DNA from 3 places in the Enterobacter sp. PL_is511 genome. Region 1 is predicted to be linked to each of the others. Evidence: riboswitches for the same ligand, from Rfam matches in the RefSeq annotation. Region 1 holds a riboswitch; each other region holds the start of a gene.
The links. A riboswitch is a leader RNA that binds a small molecule or an ion and turns the genes downstream of it on or off. The one in region 1 is predicted to bind thiamine pyrophosphate.

Region 1 (6,693 bases):
CTGGTGGCGTTTCTGGAGTCGCTGGCGCTGGTTGGGCTGATCCTGCCCGGCACCGTGATGATGGCGGGGCTTGGCGCGCTGATCGGCAGCGGCGAGGTCAATTTCTGGCAGGCGTGGCTGGCCGGGATTATCGGCTGCCTGCTGGGTGACTGGATCTCCTTCTGGCTGGGCTGGCGCTTTAAGAAGCCGCTGCACCGCTGGTCGTTTATGAAAAAGAACAAAGCCTTGCTGGATAAGACCGAGCATGCGCTGCACCAGCACAGTATGTTTACCATCCTCGTCGGCCGCTTCGTTGGGCCAACGCGTCCGCTGGTGCCGATGGTGGCGGGGATGCTGGATCTGCCCGTCGCGAAATTCGTGGTGCCGAACATTATCGGCTGCGTCTTCTGGCCGCCGTTCTACTTCCTGCCGGGGATCCTCGCAGGTGCTGCCATTGATATTCCTGACGGTATGCAAAGCGGTGAGTTTAAGTGGCTGCTGCTGGGCACGGCTGTGCTACTGTGGCTGGCGGCATGGTTCTGCTGGCGGCTGTGGCGCAGCGGGAAAGCGAATATCGATCGCCTGACGCGCTACCTCCCGCGTACTCGCCTGCTCTGGCTGGCCCCGCTGACGCTGGGCGTGGCGGCGGTGGCTCTGGTGGCGCTGATTCGTCACCCGCTGATGCCGGTGTACGGTGAGATTTTATTGAAAGTGGTCAGTCGCTAAGGACTATTTCCCTCTCCCCGTGGGAGAGGGCATCAGACCGCGCGAATGCCCAACAGTGAAGACGCCCCCGCTTGACCACTGAGCAGCTCTTCCGTCTTCCCATCCCACGCAATTCGCCCTTCAGCAACGACCACCGATCGCGGCGCAATCCGTGCGGCATCCTCAATACTGTGCGAAACCATCAGCATCGTCAGCTGCTGGCGCTGACAGACCTCCTGCACCAGGGCCAGCATCTCCTGACGCAGCGCGGGATCGAGCGCCGAGAACGGCTCATCCAGCAGCAGTATCGGCTGTTCGCGCACCAGACAACGTGCCAGCGCCACGCGCTGACGCTGGCCGCCGGAGAGCTCGCCCGGCAGCCTGTCGATAAACCCGGTGATCCCCATCTGTGCGGCAATGATCTCCAGCTTATGGCGCTGGTCATCGTTCAGCCTGAGTCCCGGGTGCATTCCCAGCGCGATGTTTTGCCGCACCGTCAGGTGGGTAAACAGGTTGTTTTCCTGAAACAGCATTGAGACAGGACGTTTTGCGGGCGGCGTGTGGGTATGATCCCGGTTATCTATGACGATCGCGCCACTTGCCGGCTGCAGAAAACCCGCAACCAGATTAAGCAGCGTGCTTTTTCCTGCGCCGCTTGGGCCAAGCACGGCGATCATCTCTCCCTGGCGCACGGAGAGCGTGAAGCGCATCGGCAGATGCTGATAAAGCCAGGTTACATCAGTCAGTTTTAACATCACGCCCCGGAAGTTTCTCGATAACGGTAAATAAGGCAAAGCACAGCAGCAGCAGTAACAGCGCGGTGACCGCGCCGTCCTGACTGCGGTAAGAGCCGATTTGCTGATAGAGCCAGTACGGCAGCGTGCGGAAATCGTCATTGCCGAACAGCGCCACGACCCCAAATTCTCCAATAGAGAGCACGCAGGCAAACGCCAGCGCCTGTGCCAGCGGACGTTTTAGCGCGCGCAGTTCGACCACCTTCAGCCGCTGCCAGCCCTGCATGCCCAGCGACTGGCACAGCAAACCGTAGCGGCTGTTGACGTCGCGCATCGGGTTTTCCAGCACCTTGAGCGCATAAGGGATGGCCATTAAGGCGTTGGTAAAGATCACGATGCCGTCGGCGCTTTCCGGCAGGCCGATGGTGCTGTTGAACAGCAAAAAGAAGCCTGTCGCCAGCACGATCCCCGGCATCGCCAGAATCAGCATGCCCGTCAGCTCCAGCATTTGTCCGGCTTTTTGCGCCTGGCGGGCGTAAAGCTCACGGCTGCTCCACAGCAGCATCATGGTCAGGATGACGCACAGTAATCCGGCAGCCAGCGCGATACGCAGCGAGGTCCAGGTGGCCTGCCAGAGGACGGGCTGTTGCAGGACAGACAGGAGATTGAGGTTCAGTCCGTCAACGATAACGGCCAGCAGCGGCGGCAACAGCAGCAGGAGCGCCAGCCCGATCAGGACAAAATCGCTGACGCGGCTGTGCAGGCTGTCCTGCGGATCGCGCCAGCCGGTTATTTGATGACTGCCAGCGGGAATGGCTTTACTCAGCCGCTGGCTCAACAGCACCAGTGCAAGGCAGCATGCCATCTGGACTATCGCCAGCAGCGCGGCGCGACCGGGATCGTAGTCGTAACTCAGCGCCTGGTAAATCGCCAGCTCAATGGTGGTGGCCTGCGGCCCGCCGCCGAGCGACAGCACGGTGGCAAAGCTGGCAAAGCAGAGCATGAAGATTAATGCCGCCACGGGCGGGAGCTGGCGGCGCAGCCACGGCCATTCGACAAAGCGGAAGAACGACACGCCGCGCATGCCGAGCTGGGCGGCAACCTGACGCTGTTCGCCGGGAATGTTCTCCAGCGCCTGCAAGAAGAGGCGCGTTGCCATCGGCATATTGAAAAAGACGTGTGCCAGCAGGATGCCCTGCAGCCCGTAAGGCGAGAATGACCATTCCAGACCAAGCTGGCCGAACAGCGATGCCAGCCAGCCCTGGCGACCGTAAACGCTCAAAATGCCGAATACCGCCACCAGCACGGGCAGGATCAGCGTCATGGCGCACAGGCGCAGCAGGGCCTGCCTGCCGGGGAAACGCCGCCGATACAGGGCGCGCGCCAGAAAAATGGCCGGGATCACCGACAGCAGGGCAGAAAGCGACGCCTGCCAGAAGGAGAACCGGATAACGTGCCAGAGGTAGCTGTCGTGCCAGAGGGCGAGCAGATCGCTCTCTGGCGCGTTGAACCACAGTGCAAGAAAAGCCCCCAGGCTGACCACCACCATCACTATGGCGGCGAGCAGCCCGGGCAGTAGCCAGCCGGGAATTAGCGGCTGACGGCGCGTTGCCATTCACTTACCCATGCTGCACGCTGCGCGGCGACCTGCTGCGGCGTAAACTCCAGCGAGGTTGTTGGTTTGGTCAGCTGCTCAAAACCTGCTGGAAGCGCAACGTTAGTGACCGGATACATCCAGTTGCCTGCGGGAATCGCATTCTGGAACGCCGGTGAAACCATGAACTTCAGGAACTTCTCGGCCAGCTCCGGCTGTTTGCTGGCGGCGGTACGCGCGGCCACTTCCACCTGCAGATAGTGCCCTTCAGTGAAATTCGCCGCAGCGTAGTTGTCTTTCTTCTCGGCGATAATGTGGTAGGCCGGAGAGGTGGTGTAGCTCAGCACCAGGTCGCTTTCGCCTTTCAGGAACAGACCATAGGCTTCGCTCCAGCCCTTGGTCACGGTGACGGTTTTGGCGGCCAGCTTCTGCCACGCTTCCGGCGCCTTATCCCCGTAAACCTTTTGCATCCACAGCAGCAGGCCCAGCCCCGGCGTGCTGGTACGCGGATCTTCATAAATCACGCGCCACTTCTGGTCACTTTCCACCAGCTCTTTCAGACTCTTCGGCGGGTTTTTCAGCTTATTTTTGTCATAAACAAAAGCAAAGTAGCCGTAATCGAACGGCACAAAGGTGTCGTTCTTCCAGCCGCCAGGCACATTAACGGCATCTGCCGCGACGCCGCTTTTGGCAAACAGTTTGGTCTGCGAGGCGGCGTCCAGCAGGTTGTTATCCAGCCCGAGCACCACGTCAGCCTTGCTGTTTTTCCCTTCCATACGCAGGCGGTTGAGCAGCGACACGCCATCTTCCAGTGCGACGAACTTCAGCTCGCAGTTGCAGTCGGCTTCAAAGGCTTTTTTGACTACCGGGCCAGGGCCCCAGTCGGCAGAGAAGGAGTCATAGGTGTAGACCGTCAGGACGGGCTTCGCAAAAGCAGGCAGCGCAAACAGCGCCAGCAGGGGGAGAACTTTTTTTAACACTTTGCACCTCAAAGTTGAGTGGCAAAGGATTTTGAGCGACAGCCTCAAATCCCTTCGCCGGCGTTATCCGGATCAGGTTCGACGGGTATTATCTCAGCGCACATCTGTGATGCAGCACCCCGTTGAGAACGGCGCTATTGTAATGATTTGGTGAATATTACGAAAGCGTTATGGCTCCGGGGGCGCAAACCAGGCGGATTTAAAATCAAACCAGCCCAGGGTATTCATCCGCAGGCCGCGCATACTGCGCTGACCCTGGATCATCAGCCAGTGGTGGATTAACGGGACGATGGTCTGTTCGGCCAGTAGCTGCTGGCACCACACGGCAAGATTCATCTCGCCCGCGCGCCACTGGGCGGCATCCTGCTGCCAGTCACGGTCGATGCAGTGCTGGATCAGCGGGACTTCATACAGGTGCGAGAAGAGCGAGAAATCGAGCGGCAGGGTGAAGTTGGCGCTGTTAAGCCAGATATCACTGGTGATATCCCCCTGGTGCCATTCGTCATAGTCAACTTCCCTGACCTCCAGCGTTACTCCTTCGGCTGCCAGTAGTCGGGTCATGATCCTCGCGATAAAACGATGCTCCACGTGCTCGCGGTAGTAGGTCAAGGTGATGGACTCCAGCCCTGCGGGCTTGTCGCAGTGCGACGGGCGGGCGTGGTGCCAGCGCGGAAGCAGGCCGTAGGCCGGGAACCAGTATGTCTGGTACTGCGCTTCCGCATGGTAGATCAGATTGGCAGGGGACAACACGTGGCTGATCCACTTGCGGACGGCCTGGTTTGCCCCGCGGTGGGTGCGGCGGTCAAAGAGGAGATAGTAGCATCCCTCCTCCAGGCGACTCTCCACGGCTTTTTCTCCCGTGGTGGGGCCTTCAAGCGTCAGCCCGCAGCTCAGGTCTTCATTGAGATCCGGCAATACCCACACGTTGACTTCGTCGATCAGCGCCCGATAGCCAAAGTAGTCATCGAACGCGCGGATTTTCAGCTGGTTGCTGTTATTGCGGGACACGGAGTAGGGCCCGGTGCCAATCGGCAGGCTGGCAAAATTGTTCATCGATTCCCACTCGCCGGGCAAAATCATCGACGGCACGTAGCCCAGCAGCCAGGGAAGCCACTTATCCTGCTGCGACAGCTCGATATCCAGCGTCCAGGCCGTGGGGGAGTGGATACGCGAAATATGCGAGTAGAGCGGCAGCCTTCGGACGCGTTCCAGAGAGGCGATGACGTCGTGCATCTCCAGCTCGCGACCATGGTGAAAGTGAATGCCGGGGCGTAAAAAAAAGCGCCAATGAAGAGGAGAAAGTTGCTGCCAGTGGTGCGCGATATCCGCTTCCAGTTCCCCGTTTTCCTCATTTATCCGCGTCAGACCGCTGAAGATTTGCCGGGCCATATGGGTTTCTGAGCGGCGTAACGCCGTGCCGGGCAGCAGATTTTTCATTGGACGATAGTAGAGCACCCGCAGGATGTGCCGCCCCTGACGAAAACTGCGTCCGAGATGGGAAACCAGCATCTGGCGCACGGCGGCTTTGTCGCCCACCAGCTGGACCAGCTGATCGATGCGGTCCTGCTCGAGCAGGTCTTCCGCGCGCTGCTGCTGTAGCGCCAGCCCGGTATAGAGAAAGGTCAACCGCGAACGTTTGCCGCGTCCCGCCTCAGCTTCCCAGCTTAACCAACCCTGTTGCTGCATGGTGTTGAGCAGCGTGCGCATATGACGGCGGGAATAGCTAAGCAGGTCAGCCAGCTCGTTGAGCGTGGTCTCCTGCGATTGCCCCTCGCAGCACTGCCAGAGGCGGATAAACTGTTGTTGCAGACGACCGGAAGGCATAAAAGAGGAACTCCTGACAAAAAACCAGCAATTTATTTATCCCTATATTAGGCCAATAATTCTCCTCGATGAAGTGAGGAGGTAAATTATGAAGAGGTCTACCGCACGTCAGTTTTATCAGCAGTACTTTTCAGCGACAAAAGGATCGTCCTGGCTGGCCCGCCAGTGTGCAGAGCAACGGCTGAAAACGTTAGAAGAATTGATGCAGTGGGACGTTACAACACCGACCTCTTCCCGCTAACTCGCCTCGATCATGTGTGACTGAGTATTGGTGCTTATCACCCGCCAGCAAAATGTTTTTGCTGGCTTTTTTCGTTTATTCTTTCACCCGATTTTGATTCGCTTTCACAAGGACTTGCGCATGCTGTGGTTGATGACGATGGGGCGACGCCTGAACGGCGTGTATGCCGCTTTTATGCTGGTGGCCTTTATGATGGGCGTGGCGGGGGCGCTGCAGGCGCCGACGCTGAGCCTGTTTCTCAGCCGCGAGGTGGGGGCACAGCCGTTTTGGGTCGGCCTGTTTTATACCGTTAACGCCATTGCCGGGATCCTGGTCAGCCTCGCGCTGGCGAAACGATCGGACAGCCAGGGCGATCGCCGCAGGCTGATCCTCTTTTGCTGCACCATGGCGGTGGGCAACGCGCTGCTCTTCGCCTTTAACCGTCATTATCTGACGCTCATTACCTGCGGCGTGCTGCTGGCGTCACTGGCGAACACCGCCATGCCGCAGCTGTTCGCGCTGGCCCGTGAATATGCGGATAACTCGGCGCGGGAAGTGGTGATGTTCAGCTCGGTGATGCGTGCCCAGCTCTCGCTGGCGTGGGTCATTGGCCCGCCGCTGGCCTTCATGCTGGCGTTGAACTACGGCTTTACCACC
Region 2 (6,693 bases), on a different contig from region 1:
GACTTCATGGTGCAGGCTTTCACCGCTAAGACGCTCCTGTAAGGCAATCAGCTCGATATCCGGGTTTAGCTGGTTCAGCCGCTGCCGGGTGATTTTTGCTTTCGGCTGGTTGATATCCTCGGTGGTAAAGAGGATTTGTCGCTGCAGGTTGCTGAGGTGAACCTCGTCGTCGTCGGCCAGCACCAGCGTACCGATGCCCGCACCTGCCAGATAAAGCGCGGCGGGCGCGCCTAATCCGCCCAGACCGACAATCAGCACCCGGCTGGCGAGCAGTTTTTGCTGGCCATCGATGGCGATATCCTCCAGCAGGATCTGACGGCTGTAGCGCATAAAATCACGATCGTTCATCGCCAGCTCCTGCCAGCTGTAACAGCTGTTCGGTGGCGGACTGCCAGTCTGCAGCCTGGGTGATGGCGCTGACGACGGCGATGCTGCCTACGCCGGTCTCCAGCACCGCCGAGGCGCGTTCAAGGCTGATTCCGCCGATGGCGACGGTGGGGTAATCGGCAAGGCGTTTAACGTGACTCGCCAGCTGCGTCAGACCCTGCGGTGCGGAGGGCATCTGCTTGGTTTGCGTCGGGAAGACGTGGCCCAGCGCGATGTAAGAGGGACGGGCCGCCAGGGCCACGTCGATCTCCATGTCATCGTGCGTTGACACGCCAAGACGCAGCCCGGCTTCACGGATAGCGCTCAGATCCGTTGTTTCCAGGTCTTCCTGACCCAGATGCACGCCGTAAGCCTGATGCTTAACGGCCAGCCGCCAGTAGTCGTTGATAAACAGGCGGGCGTTATACCGACGCCCCAGCGCGATGGCGGCAACCACATCGGCTTCCACCTCGTCATCGCGCTTATCCTTGATGCGCAGCTGGAGGGTGCGAACGCCTGCCTCCAGCAGTCGCTCTATCCACGCCACGCTGTCCACCACCGGATAGAGCCCTAAACGGTAGGGGACGGGTGGGAAATCGGGCTGGTACATTACGCCTCCTCTTTTTTGAGGTAGATTTCGCCGCCTTTGGCGCGGAAGGTTTCAGACATGTCCGCCATGCCCACTTCAATGGTTTGCGCAGCGGCGTAGTCACGCACTTCCTGGCTGATTTTCATCGAGCAGAATTTTGGCCCACACATAGAGCAGAAGTGCGCGACTTTGCCTGATTCCTGCGGCAGGGTCTCATCGTGATAGGCGCGGGCGGTGAACGGATCCAGCGCCAGGTTGAACTGGTCTTCCCAGCGGAATTCAAAGCGCGCCTTCGACATGGCGTTATCGCGGATTTGCGCCCCCGGGTGGCCTTTGGCCAGATCCGCCGCGTGGGCGGCAATTTTGTAGGTAATCAGCCCCTGCTTCACGTCCTCTTTGTTTGGCAGGCCGAGGTGCTCTTTCGGCGTCACGTAGCAGAGCATGGCGCAGCCGAACCAGCCGATCATCGCCGCGCCAATGCCTGAGGTGAAGTGGTCATAGCCCGGCGCAATATCGGTGGTCAACGGTCCCAGGGTATAGAACGGGGCCTCATGGCAGTGCTCCAGCTCTTCGGTCATGTTGCGGCGGATCATCTGCATCGGCACGTGTCCCGGGCCTTCAATCATCACCTGCACGTCATACTCCCAGGCGATTTTAGTCAGCTCGCCCAGCGTGTGCAGCTCGGCAAACTGCGCTTCGTCGTTGGCGTCGCGGATGGAGCCCGGACGCAGGCCGTCGCCCAGCGACAGGGAGACGTCATAGGCGGCGCAGATTTCGCAGATCTCGCGGAAGTGTTCATAGAGGAAGTTTTCCTGGTGATGGGACAGGCACCACTTCGCCATGATGGAACCGCCGCGCGAGACGATACCGGTCAGACGCTTCGCCGTCATCGGCACGTAGCGCAGCAGCACGCCCGCGTGAATGGTGAAGTAGTCCACGCCCTGCTCGGCTTGCTCCAGCAGCGTGTCGCGGAACGCTTCCCAGGTCAGGTCTTCGGCAATGCCGTTGACCTTCTCCAGCGCCTGATAAATCGGGACGGTGCCAATCGGTACCGGGCTGTTACGCAGGATCCATTCGCGGGTTTCGTGAATATAGCGGCCGGTGGAGAGGTCCATTACCGTGTCCGCGCCCCAGCGCGTGGACCAGACCAGCTTTTCCACCTCTTCTTCGATGGAGGAGGTCACGGCCGAGTTACCGATGTTCGCGTTGACCTTCACCAGGAAGTTGCGGCCGATAATCATCGGCTCGGATTCCGGGTGGTTAATGTTGGCGGGGATAATCGCGCGCCCGGCGGCCACTTCGTCACGCACAAACTCCGGCGTGATGTTCTCCGGCAGGCGAGCGCCAAAGCCTTCACCCGGATGCTGATAGCGCAGCACTTCGCTACGGATGCGCTCGCGACCCATGTTTTCGCGGATGGCGATGAATTCCATTTCCGGCGTGACGATGCCCTGGCGGGCGTAGTGCAGCTGGGTCACGCATTTGCCCGCTTTAGCGCGTTTTGGCGTCAGCAGGCCGGTAAAGCGCAGCTCGTCCAGACCGTCGTCGGCCAGGCGCTCTTTGGTGTACGCAGAGCTGCGCACGCTCAGTTCCTCGCAGTCGTTGCGCGCATCAATCCACGGCTGGCGCAGCTTAGCCAGACCCTGCTGGACGTTGATGGCAACATCAGGGTCGCCGTACGGACCGGAGGTGTCATACACCGGCACGGCTTCGTTGTCTTCGTACTGCGGATTCTCTTTGCTGCCGCCGATAAGCGTCGGGCTGAGCTGGATTTCGCGCATCGGGACGCGGATATCGGCCTGCGAGCCGGAAATGTAGATGCGTTTCGAGTTCGGGAAAGCGGTGCCTTCCAGGGTGTCGATGAAGTGTTGGGCCTGTGCGCGCTGTTCGCGGCGGGTCAGTTTTGCAGTAGACATAGCTCATTCCAAAAGTGAAGGACATGGCTTGTCAGACGACGGATGAAGCAAGAGAGGATCGCCCGGGGAGCGATACAACAGCAGTGTGACTCTTGTTCCCTTCGCAGGTATTAGCCTGATCAGGTTCCGCGGATCCCGAATTAACGGTCTCAGCCCGCGCTTTCAGGCGCTGGGCACTCCGACAAGAAAAATCCCCCTCGTGAGAGGGGCGAATGGTTGTAAATTACTCGTTAACGGTGAAGAACTCAAGCAGGGCGCGCGACGTTCTCTTCGTTACTGATGTTCAAATCATTGTCCAGCACGAGGGCGATCAGCTTATCTTCCAGCGTGAATCGCTCTTCCAGCGCTTCACCGAGGTCGGATAGCGCCCGCTGAAACTCAAGATAGTTATCGTGATCGATGGCGTTCTCGAGCGCGGAATCATAGTAATCCATGATCTGCTGGGTGTTGGCTTCCAGCAGCGGATAGAGCTTGCTGGCTGCTAAATACGGTGTTGTCCCTTCCATTTCGCGGATAATGCGTTCATAAATATTGAAATGGCCGTCGGACAGATAGTCGACCAGGCCCTGACAAAAATCATCCAGCGCTTTTTCATTCAGTCGCATAAACGATTCTTTGCCAGGCTTAATGCCGACCAGATTGTAATAAGCCACGAGTAGATGCTTGCGCACATGTAGCCAGCGATCCACCAGTTTGTTACTTCCTCTAACGCGCTCAGTCAGGCTTTCCAGCTGGTTTAACATGGTCGACTCCGCAAAATGTAGGATTGAATCTGCTTATCCAGAATGTAACCACAATGCTAACAACATGTCAGTGAAGCGAAGGTAGTGCAATAGATATGGATCGTATTATTGAAAAATCAGATCTTGGTTGGTGGATCGTCAGTCACGAACAAAAATTATGGCTCCCTGCCGGGGAAATCCCCTATGGCGCAGCTGAGACGTTTGATCTTGCTGGCCAGCCAGCGCTACAGATCGGCGAGTGGCAGGGTGAGCCCGTGTGGTTGATCCAACAGCCCCGCCGCCAGGATATGGGATCTGTGCGCCAGGTGCTGGATCTGGATGTCGGGCTGTTCCAGCTGGCGGGGCGCGGCGTGCAGCTGGCGGAGTTTTACCGCTCGCATAAATACTGCGGCTATTGCGGCCATACCATGCGTCCGAGCAAAACCGAGTGGGCGATGCTCTGCAACCACTGCCGCGAACGCTACTATCCGCAGATTGCGCCGTGCATCATCGTCGCTATCCGCCGGGAGGATTCCATCCTGCTGGCGCAGCATACCCGTCATCGCAACGGCGTTCATACCGTGCTGGCCGGCTTCGTCGAAGTGGGCGAAACGCTGGAGCAGGCGGTGGCGCGCGAGGTGATGGAGGAGAGCGGGATCAAAGTGAAGAACCTGCGCTACGTCACTTCCCAGCCGTGGCCGTTCCCACAGTCGCTGATGACGGCCTTTATGGCCGAATATGACAGCGGCGAGATCGTTATCGATCAGAAAGAGCTGCTGGATGCGAACTGGTATCGCTACGACGATTTACCGCTGTTACCTCCGCCGGGCACCGTGGCGCGTCGGCTGATAGAAGATACCGTGGCGATATGTCGGGCCGAGTATGAGTAGTGTTACACTGAGGCCATGACGCTTAAGGAACTGCAAAAATGACCGAACTGAAGAACGATCGTTATCTGCGTGCGCTGCTGCGCCAGCCCGTTGATGTCACCCCGGTGTGGATGATGCGCCAGGCGGGACGCTATCTGCCAGAGTACAAAGCCACGCGCGCGCAGGCGGGCGATTTTATGTCGCTGTGCAAAAACGCCGAGCTGGCCTGCGAAGTGACGCTCCAGCCGCTGCGCCGCTTCCCGCTGGATGCTGCGATCCTCTTCTCGGATATTCTGACCATTCCGGATGCCATGGGCCTTGGCCTGTACTTCGAAACCGGTGAAGGCCCGCGTTTCACCTCTCCGATCAAAAGCAAAGCCGACGTGGACAAGCTGCCGATCCCCGATCCGGAAGGCGAGCTGGGCTACGTGATGAACGCCGTACGCACCATTCGCCGCGAGCTGAAAGGCGAAGTGCCGCTGATTGGCTTCTCCGGCAGCCCGTGGACGCTGGCGACCTATATGGTTGAAGGGGGCAGCAGCAAAGCCTTCACCCTGATTAAAAAGATGATGTACGCCGAGCCGCTGGCCCTGCATGCGCTGCTCGACAAGCTGGCGAAGAGCGTCACCCTCTATCTGAACGCGCAGATTAAGGCGGGTGCGCAGTCGGTGATGATTTTCGATACCTGGGGCGGTGTGCTGACCGGGCGCGATTATCAACAGTTCTCCCTGTATTACATGCACAAAATCGTAGACGGCCTGCTGCGTGAAAACGAAGGTCGCCGCGTGCCGGTGACGCTGTTCACTAAAGGTGGCGGTCAGTGGCTGGAAGCGATGGCGGCAACCGGCTGCGACGCGCTGGGCCTCGACTGGACCACCGATATTGCCGATGCGCGTCGTCGCGTGGGTGACAAAGTGGCGCTGCAGGGCAACATGGACCCGTCCATGCTCTATGCGCCGCCAGCCCGCATTGAAGAAGAAGTGTCGACTATACTGTCTGGTTTCGGCCAGGGGGAAGGCCACGTCTTTAACCTCGGCCACGGTATTCATCAGGATGTACCGCCAGAGCACGCAGGCGTATTTGTGGAGGCGGTGCATCGGCTTTCTGCCCAGTATCACAAGTAAGGAGTCGTTATGGATCTCGCGTCGCTACGCGCTCAACAAATCGAACTGGCCTCATCGGTGATCCGCGAGGATCGTCTGGATAAGGATCCTCCGCAGTACATTGGCGGAGCAGACGTCGGGTTCGAGCAGGGTGGGGAAGTTACGCGAGCGGCGATGGTGGTACTGAAATACCCTTCGCTTGAGCTGGTGGAGTACAAGGTCGCGCGTATCGCGACCACCATGCCGTATATCCCGGGCTTTCTCTCCTTCCGCGAATATCCCGCGCTGCTGGCAGCGTGGGAGCAGCTCTCGCAAAAACCTGACCTGCTGTTTGTCGATGGGCATGGGATCTCACACCCGCGCCGTTTAGGCGTTGCCAGCCACTTTGGGCTGCTGGTGGATGTGCCGACCATTGGCGTTGCCAAGAAACGCCTGTGCGGCGCGTTTGAGCCACTCTCCGCCGAGCCGGGCGCGCTTGCGCCGCTTATCCATAAAGGCGAGCAACTGGCGTGGGTCTGGCGCAGCAAGGCTCGCTGTAATCCGCTGTTCATCGCCACCGGCCATCGGGTGAGCATGGACAGCGCTCTGGCGTGGGTACAGCGCTGCATGAACGGCTACCGCTTACCGGAGCCGACGCGCTGGGCTGACGCGGTGGCCTCTTCGCGTCCGGCTTTTGTTCGTTGGCAGGAAATTCAGCGGTGATTCAGGTAAACTGCGCCTAATTTTCGATTCGAGAGATCATCATGCTACAAAACCCGATTCACCTGCGCCTTGAAAAGCTGGAAAGCTGGCAGCACGTCACCTTTATGGCTTGCCTGTGCGAGCGCATGTATCCCAACTATGCCGCGTTCTGTAAGCAGACGGGCTTTGGTGATGGCCATATCTACCGCCGCATTCTGGATCTGATCTGGGAAACGCTGACGGTGAAAGACGCGAAAGTGAATTTCGACTCTCAGCTCGAAAAGCTCGAAGAGGCGATTCCGGTGGCGGATGATTTTGACCTGTACGGTGTCTACCCGGCGATTGATGCCTGTGTGGCGTTAAGCGAACTGCTTCACTCCCGTCTGAGCGGTGAAACGCTGGAGCACGCTATTGAAGTCAGTAAGGCATCTATTACGACCGTGGCGA
Region 3 (6,693 bases), on a different contig from region 1:
TCACGGCCGCTATCCGCTACGGATTCTTCGTTTACGGCGGTGCAGAACAGTACTTTACCTACGCCCTGCTGTTCCTCGGCATTCTGCTGCACGGCGTGAGCTACGACTTCTACTACGTTACCGCGTATATCTACGTGGATAAAAAAGCGCCGGTGCACATGCGCACCGCCGCGCAGGGCCTGATTACGCTGTGCTGCCAGGGCTTTGGTAGCCTGCTGGGTTATCGCCTGGGCGGCGTGATGATGGAAAAAATGTTCGCATACAAAGAGCCGGTGAATGGGCTGACCTTCAACTGGGCCGGAATGTGGGCGTTTGGTGCAATCATGATTGCCGTGATTGCCGTGCTGTTTATGCTGTTTTTCCGCGAATCGGATAAAGAGATCACCGCAATTGAGGTGGTTGATGGCGATGCCGCGCTGACACAAGGGGAAGTTAAATGAAACAAGAACGTGTTCTCGGGGCCCTTTACGGGCAGGCGTTAGGGGATGCGATGGGCATGCCGTCGGAGCTGTGGCCGAGAAAGCGCGTCAAAGCGCACTTCGGCTGGATCGACCGCTTTTTACCCGGCCCGGCAGAGAATAATGCGGCCTGCTATTTCAAACAGGCAGAGTTCACCGACGATACCTCAATGGCGCTGTGCCTGGCGGACGCGATCGTCGAGTGCGACGGGGAGATTAACCCGGACATTATCGGCAAGCATATTCTGCGCTGGGCGCTCGACTTCGACGCGTTCAATAAGAACGTGCTCGGCCCGACCTCCAAAATCGCGCTTAACGCGATTCGCGACGGGAAGCCGGTCAGCGAACTGGAAAACAACGGCGTGACCAACGGGGCGGCGATGCGCGCCTCCCCGCTGGGCTGCCTGCTCCCGGCCACGCGTCTGGAACACTTTGTTGAGCAGGTGGCGCAGGCCTCCAGCCCGACCCATAAATCCGATCTCGCCATTGCCGGCGCGGTGGTGATTGCCTGGGCGGTTTCCCGTGCCATCGACGGCGAAAGCTGGCAGAACATCGTCGATGCCCTGCCGGGTATTGCCCGCTATGCGCAGGAGGCGAAAACCACCACCTTCAGCGCGTCGCTGGCGGCGCGTATTGAGCTGGCCCTTAAGACCGTGCGGGAAGCCAACGGGATTGAGTCCGCCAGCGAGCAGGTGTACCAGCTCGTGGGGGCCGGAACCAGCACCATTGAGTCCGTTCCGGCAGCTATTGCGATGGTCGAACTGGCGGGAACCGACCCGAACCGCTGCGCCATTTTATGCGCCAATCTGGGCGGCGATACCGACACCATTGGCGCGATGGCGACGGCCATCTGCGGTGCGCTCCACGGCGTGCAGGCGATTGACCCGGCGCTCAAAGCTGAACTCGACGCCGTCAACCGGCTCGATTTCGGCCACTATTGCGAGAAACTGCTGCACTTCAGGGAGCAAAGGGAGGGCCTATGAATGCATTTGCCCAACGTCTCGACAATCTGCACGCCACGCGCCCGGTGACGGTGCTGGGCGCAGCGGTGATTGACGTCATCGCCGACGCCTACGCCCTGCCCTGGCGCGGGTGCGATATCGAGCTCAAACAGCAGGGGGTGAATATCGGCGGCTGCGCGCTGAACATTGCCATCGCCCTGAAACGGCTCGGCATTACGGCGCAAAACGCCCTGCCCGTCGGCCACGGCGTGTGGGCGGACATTATTCGCAACGCCATGGCGAAGCAGGATCTGCACAGCGCCATTGAGGCTGAAACCGGCGATAACGGCTGGTGCCTCGCGCTGGTGGAGCCAGACGGCGAGCGCACCTTTATGTCCTTTAGCGGCGTGGAGAACCAATGGCAGCAGCGCTGGCTGGATGCGCTTCACGTCCCGCAAAACAGCCTGGTGTATTTGTCCGGCTATCAGTTGGCCTCACCGTGCGGTGAACTGCTGACAGGCTGGCTGGAGGGATTACAGGACGTGACGGCCTTCATCGATTTCGGCCCCCGTATTGCGGATATCCCCGACGCGCTGATGGCGCGAATTATGGCCTGCAGGCCAATCGTGTCCCTTAATCGTCAGGAAGCGGAGATCGCAGCCGGGCAGCTGGGTGTCGTGGCTGAAAACCTGGGTGCAGAGTGGCAGCAGCGTTTCCGGGCCGCACTGATTGTGCGCCACGATAAAGACGGTGCGGCCTGGTATGACGCCGGGAGCTCGGGCGTTGTTCCGGCGTTCCCGGCGACGGTCGTGGACACCATTGGCGCTGGCGACAGCCACGCGGGCGGCACGCTTGCCGGGCTGGCGGCGGGATGGTCACTGGCAGACGCCGTTCTGCTGGGGAATGCCGTGGCGTCCTGGGTAGTCAGCCACCGAGGCGGAGATTGCGCCCCGACTCGCGACGAATTACTCCTCGCACACAAAGACGTATAGATCGCTGCGACAGTAGCTGATGCTGTACTCAATCGGCCGGTGCTGCTGGTCAAGCGCGACCTGCTTGATCACCAGCACCGGTATTTTTTCGTCCATCTTAATGTGCGCCTGAAACTCGCTGTCCGGCATACGGGCGCTGACCCGTGAACGGGTGCGCTGCGGGAAAATATTCTGACTGCGGAAGTAGTCGTATAGCGAAATGCCAATCGCATCCGGATCGGGAATGAGCCCAACCGGCACCCAGGACTCTTCTATCGACACCGCATCGTCATCCACATAGCGAATGCGCTTGAGCAAAAAGACCTCGCTGTCCGGAAGAATCGACAGGTGGTTCGCCACCTCTTCCGGGCACTTCACCACCCGCTTGTTGACCCATAGCGTATTGGGCTTTTGACCGCGAAGCACCACCTGCTGGGAAAAGCCGCGCGCCTCTTTAAGCGAATATTCGAAGATATTGTTGATTTGCGTCCCGTAGCCACGGGCGCGCGTCACCACGCCCTCTTCCTCCAGCGCCTGCATCGCTTTACGCACGGTGATGCGTGACACCCCGGTCAACTGGCTCAGATCGCGCTCGCCGGGCAAAATATTCCCGTGCTCCAGCACCCCGCTGCGCACCGCATTTTTTACCGTTTCGGCAAACTTCAGGTACAGCGGCGTGTTATCGGGCGCGGCGATCCGTTCATTCAGTTGAGCGATTAACCGGGTATGCGCTTGTTCCATCTCTGTTTTCTCAGGCGTGATGTATTCTGCCAGTATACTGGCTTACCACCATGCATGAAAATGATGAACCGGCCCAATACCGTGACCCACTTCCAGAGTATCGGCTTTCGCCAGCGCCGCCGAGAGCCAGGCTTTCGCTTCGCGCACCGTATCGGCCCAGCCGTCATGCCGTGGACGCAGCGCCGCCAGCGCGGCCGAAAGCGTACAGCCCGTGCCGTGGGTATTTTTGGTCTGCACGCGCGGCGCGGTAAAGCGCACTTCGCCGTCGCGGGTGAAAAGCCAGTCCGGGCTTTCCGCGTCATCCAGATGCCCGCCCTTCATCAGCACCGCACCGCAGCCCATTGCCAACAGCGCGTTCCCCTGCGCTTTCATCTCGCGTTCAGTTTGCGCGTGCGATGTGCCTAACAGCGCGGCGGCTTCTGGCAGATTGGGCGTGATGAGCGCCACCTGCGGCAGCAGCTTTTTACGCAGGGTTTCCACGGCAGAGGCGGAGAGCAGCGGGTCGCCGCTTTTTGCCAGCATGACGGTATCCAGCACCACGTTTTGCACCGCATAACGCTTAAGCCGCTCGGCCACCGCTTCAACAATGTCCGTCTCGGCCAGCATGCCGATTTTAGTGCTATCAATGCGCACGTCGCTGAACACCGAATCCAACTGTGCGGCAACAAAATCCGGCTCGATACGGTAGACCGACTGCACACCGCGCGTGTTTTGCGCCACCAGCGCGGTGATGACGGAACAGCCGTATGCGCCAAGCGCGGAGAAGGTTTTCAGGTCAGCCTGGATACCCGCGCCGCCGCTGGGATCGGTACCGGCAATGGTCAGAGCGTTAATCCGCTTCATGCCTGCTCCTCCAGCGTGTAGAGCGCATCCAGGAACACGCTGGCAAAACTGCCCGGGCCACGAGACTGCGCAATAGCGAATGAGCCAGCTCGCTTCATCCATCCGCAGGCAGCAGCGATATTATCCAGCCGGTCGCCCGGCAGCGAGCAGCTCGCCGCGACGACGGCGGAGAGCGCGCACCCGGTGCCCACCACGCGTGTCATCAGCGGGTCACCGCCGGTTACCGTTCGGGTGCGTTGTCCGTCAGTGATGTAATCCACCTCACCGGTGACGACCACAACGGCATTGGTCTGGCGGGCCAGCGCCTGAGCAGCGGGCACCGCGCTGGCGGCGGTATCGGTCGTATCGACGCCGCGCCCGCCTGCGCTCATTCCGGCAAGAGCAAGGATTTCTGAGGCATTGCCGCGAATGGCAGCCGGTTTCAGGGCAAGAATTTGATGGCAAAAACGGGTACGGAACGCGATCGCGCCAACGGCAACCGGGTCCAGCGTCCAGGGTTTGCCTGCCGCCACCGCGCTTTCTATTGCCCGACGCATCGACTGGGCGCGCGGCGCGGTCAGCGTGCCAACGTTAACCAGCAGCGCATCGGCTATCGCGGCAAACTGCTCGGCCTCTTCGGCCTCGATCACCATCGCCGGTGATGCGCCAAGCGCCAGCAAAACGTTGGCCGTAAAGGTCTGTACAACATCGTTGGTCATACAATGGGTCAGTGGAGAACGGGTTCGGAAGTGGTGTAAAACGTGTAAATCGAGCAGGTCAGGCTGCATGGGTTCGCTCCTGCCTTGCGTGAAGAAGCGATGACCGGGAAGGCATCTGACTTCCCTACGCTGGCATTATCCAGATCAGGTGTTGCGGGTATTTCTCAGCCCATCAGTGATGGGGCACCCCGAGTCATGAAGATTAAATCTCTATACTTTTTTCCAGATTAGGGGAAGTTGCTCGCTGACGCAAGCGTGCCCTTGCGGTTGTCGCTTCTTCATTGGGATGTCCTCATGTGACTTATTAAGGCACTCCTAACATCGCGGCGTATTCATCAACTGGGAGGAGGTCATATTGTCGTCAGAATTCTGCAAGAGTTTTTAGGCTCTATATTAATGAATATTACAAAACAGCCATATTTAGTGCCGATTATTATCAAATGATTAACATTTCATTTATCACTAAAAATCTGGCTTGAGTATAAGAATTTTTAATCCCTTCAATGTGACTTTTAGAAGACAATAAACCCTATTTCACTCGAAACACAAAGTGTTCATTAAGTCATACACTTAATTTAGACATTTGCATCTATTTCAATAGTTTAAACACTGAGTCATAGTTAACAATTCAAACTATAAGGCAATGTATATATTGAAGAAAGTCTTCTTACACCACCCCTGGACACTGTTGCATTTAGTGCTTTACGTGATCCAGATCAACATTGACTTATGTGCAATCCTGGATAGTTAATTCATCTTATAAAAAAAGAATTGCGCGAGAATTAACCTAATTTAGTACAGACTAATAGCAGGGTTAATCTCCATATCGGTTAGAAAGCTAAGCGCTTGCAAAAGCTTTTGACAATGAATTTAATCCTTATTTATTAGTGAGATATAAAATGAAACGTTCTATTCTGGCTGTTTTCGTGTTTGGTGCTGTATTCGCTGGTTCTATCAATGCTTCTCACGCTGTAGATTTTGCAAGTGATAACTCCGGCTCTACTCAATGGGCGCAAGGTGCGCAAAATAACATTGATACGCTTAATCTTGATGTTGACGATCTCAAGCAAGCTAACCGCCTTCAAGATGATGCAATTCAGACACAACATGATTTCAACAATACGCAGCAAGGCGAAATCATGCAAAACCGATCAGACATTAGCGGTTTGCAAGGTCAAGTTAATGGCTTGAATGTTCAATTAACACAATCTGTAGTAGATGAATCAAGCGCCCGTAGTTCTGCTGATGCTGCTTTAGGCGCTCAAATCCAGACAAATAGCAATGCTATTACAGCTATCCAGACTCAAGCCGCAAGCGGTGCATTTAATGGTAAAGATGGGGTAGATGGTAAAGATGGTGCTACAGGGGCGCAAGGCTTACAGGGTGTGCAAGGTGTAGCAGGTGCTAACGGTGCTGATGGTAAAGATGGGCGCGATGGTGTTGATGGTAAGAATGGCGTTGATGGGAAAGATGGTAGCAATGGTAAAGATGGTGTTACCACCACCATTAACAAAGTGCAAGTAGACACGGCTACACAAACTAAAGTAGCTGCTAACTCTGCAGCTATCGCTTCCACCTCTAGCCAGGCTGCTAGCGTAGCTCAAGATCTGCAAGCTGCAAAGCAGACTATGCAAGCTATGAATAACAATACTAACCAGCAATTTAAATCATTGCGCGATGAAGTAGATAATAATAAGAAGCAAGCTAACGCAGGTATCTCTGGAGCTATGGCTATGGCTGGCTTGCCTCAAGTGCAAACTAATCAGCGTGTAATGTTCTCTGCTGGTGGTGCTACTTACAACGGTGAAAGCGCTTTAGCGGTTGGTGGCTCAGTTAACTTTAATTCTCACGTTATCGCTAAAGTGAGTTTCTCTGATGATACCGCTAATAACATGGGTGCTTCTGTTGGTGTAGGTATCGGTTTTTAAGTAAACGATAAAGCCCCCAAGTGAACTCAATATACATATACCCCATAAAGGGGTTTCGAGAAGCATAACCGCCGATTTTTGTATTGTTGATGTTTATAAATTCTTTACAGGTG

Region 2: it holds a riboswitch for thiamine pyrophosphate, as region 1 does, so the genes downstream of both, thiC (phosphomethylpyrimidine synthase ThiC) here and thiB (thiamine ABC transporter substrate binding subunit) in region 1, are expected to answer to the same signal.
Region 3: it holds a riboswitch for thiamine pyrophosphate, as region 1 does, so the genes downstream of both, thiM (hydroxyethylthiazole kinase) here and thiB (thiamine ABC transporter substrate binding subunit) in region 1, are expected to answer to the same signal.

What each region holds. Positions count from the first base shown of each region.
Region 1 covers NZ_JBVPGP010000022.1:90,692-97,384, forward strand. The annotation lists gene AC0TN7_RS11480 (DedA family protein) at 1-705, shown strand, start outside; gene thiQ (thiamine ABC transporter ATP-binding protein ThiQ) at 738-1,439, opposite strand; gene thiP (thiamine/thiamine pyrophosphate ABC transporter permease ThiP) at 1,423-3,033, opposite strand; gene thiB (thiamine ABC transporter substrate binding subunit) at 3,009-3,992, opposite strand; TPP riboswitch at 4,024-4,124, opposite strand; gene sgrR (HTH-type transcriptional regulator SgrR) at 4,161-5,816, opposite strand; gene sgrT (glucose uptake inhibitor SgrT) at 5,905-6,057, shown strand; gene AC0TN7_RS11510 (sugar efflux transporter) at 6,178-6,693, shown strand, end outside.
Region 2 covers NZ_JBVPGP010000009.1:4,859-11,551, reverse strand. The annotation lists gene AC0TN7_RS00285 (HesA/MoeB/ThiF family protein) at 1-348, opposite strand, end outside; gene thiE (thiamine phosphate synthase) at 335-976, opposite strand; gene thiC (phosphomethylpyrimidine synthase ThiC) at 976-2,871, opposite strand; TPP riboswitch at 2,951-3,062, opposite strand; gene AC0TN7_RS00270 (Rsd/AlgQ family anti-sigma factor) at 3,117-3,614, opposite strand; gene nudC (NAD(+) diphosphatase) at 3,710-4,483, shown strand; gene hemE (uroporphyrinogen decarboxylase) at 4,522-5,586, shown strand; gene nfi (deoxyribonuclease V) at 5,596-6,267, shown strand; gene AC0TN7_RS00250 (YjaG family protein) at 6,309-6,693, shown strand, end outside.
Region 3 covers NZ_JBVPGP010000016.1:91,621-98,313, forward strand. The annotation lists gene AC0TN7_RS03585 (nucleoside permease) at 1-440, shown strand, start outside; gene AC0TN7_RS03590 (ADP-ribosylglycohydrolase family protein) at 437-1,441, shown strand; gene AC0TN7_RS03595 (PfkB family carbohydrate kinase) at 1,438-2,391, shown strand; gene AC0TN7_RS03600 (GntR family transcriptional regulator) at 2,365-3,111, opposite strand; gene thiD (bifunctional hydroxymethylpyrimidine kinase/phosphomethylpyrimidine kinase) at 3,154-3,954, opposite strand; gene thiM (hydroxyethylthiazole kinase) at 3,951-4,721, opposite strand; TPP riboswitch at 4,757-4,853, opposite strand; gene AC0TN7_RS03615 (YadA C-terminal domain-containing protein) at 5,552-6,580, shown strand.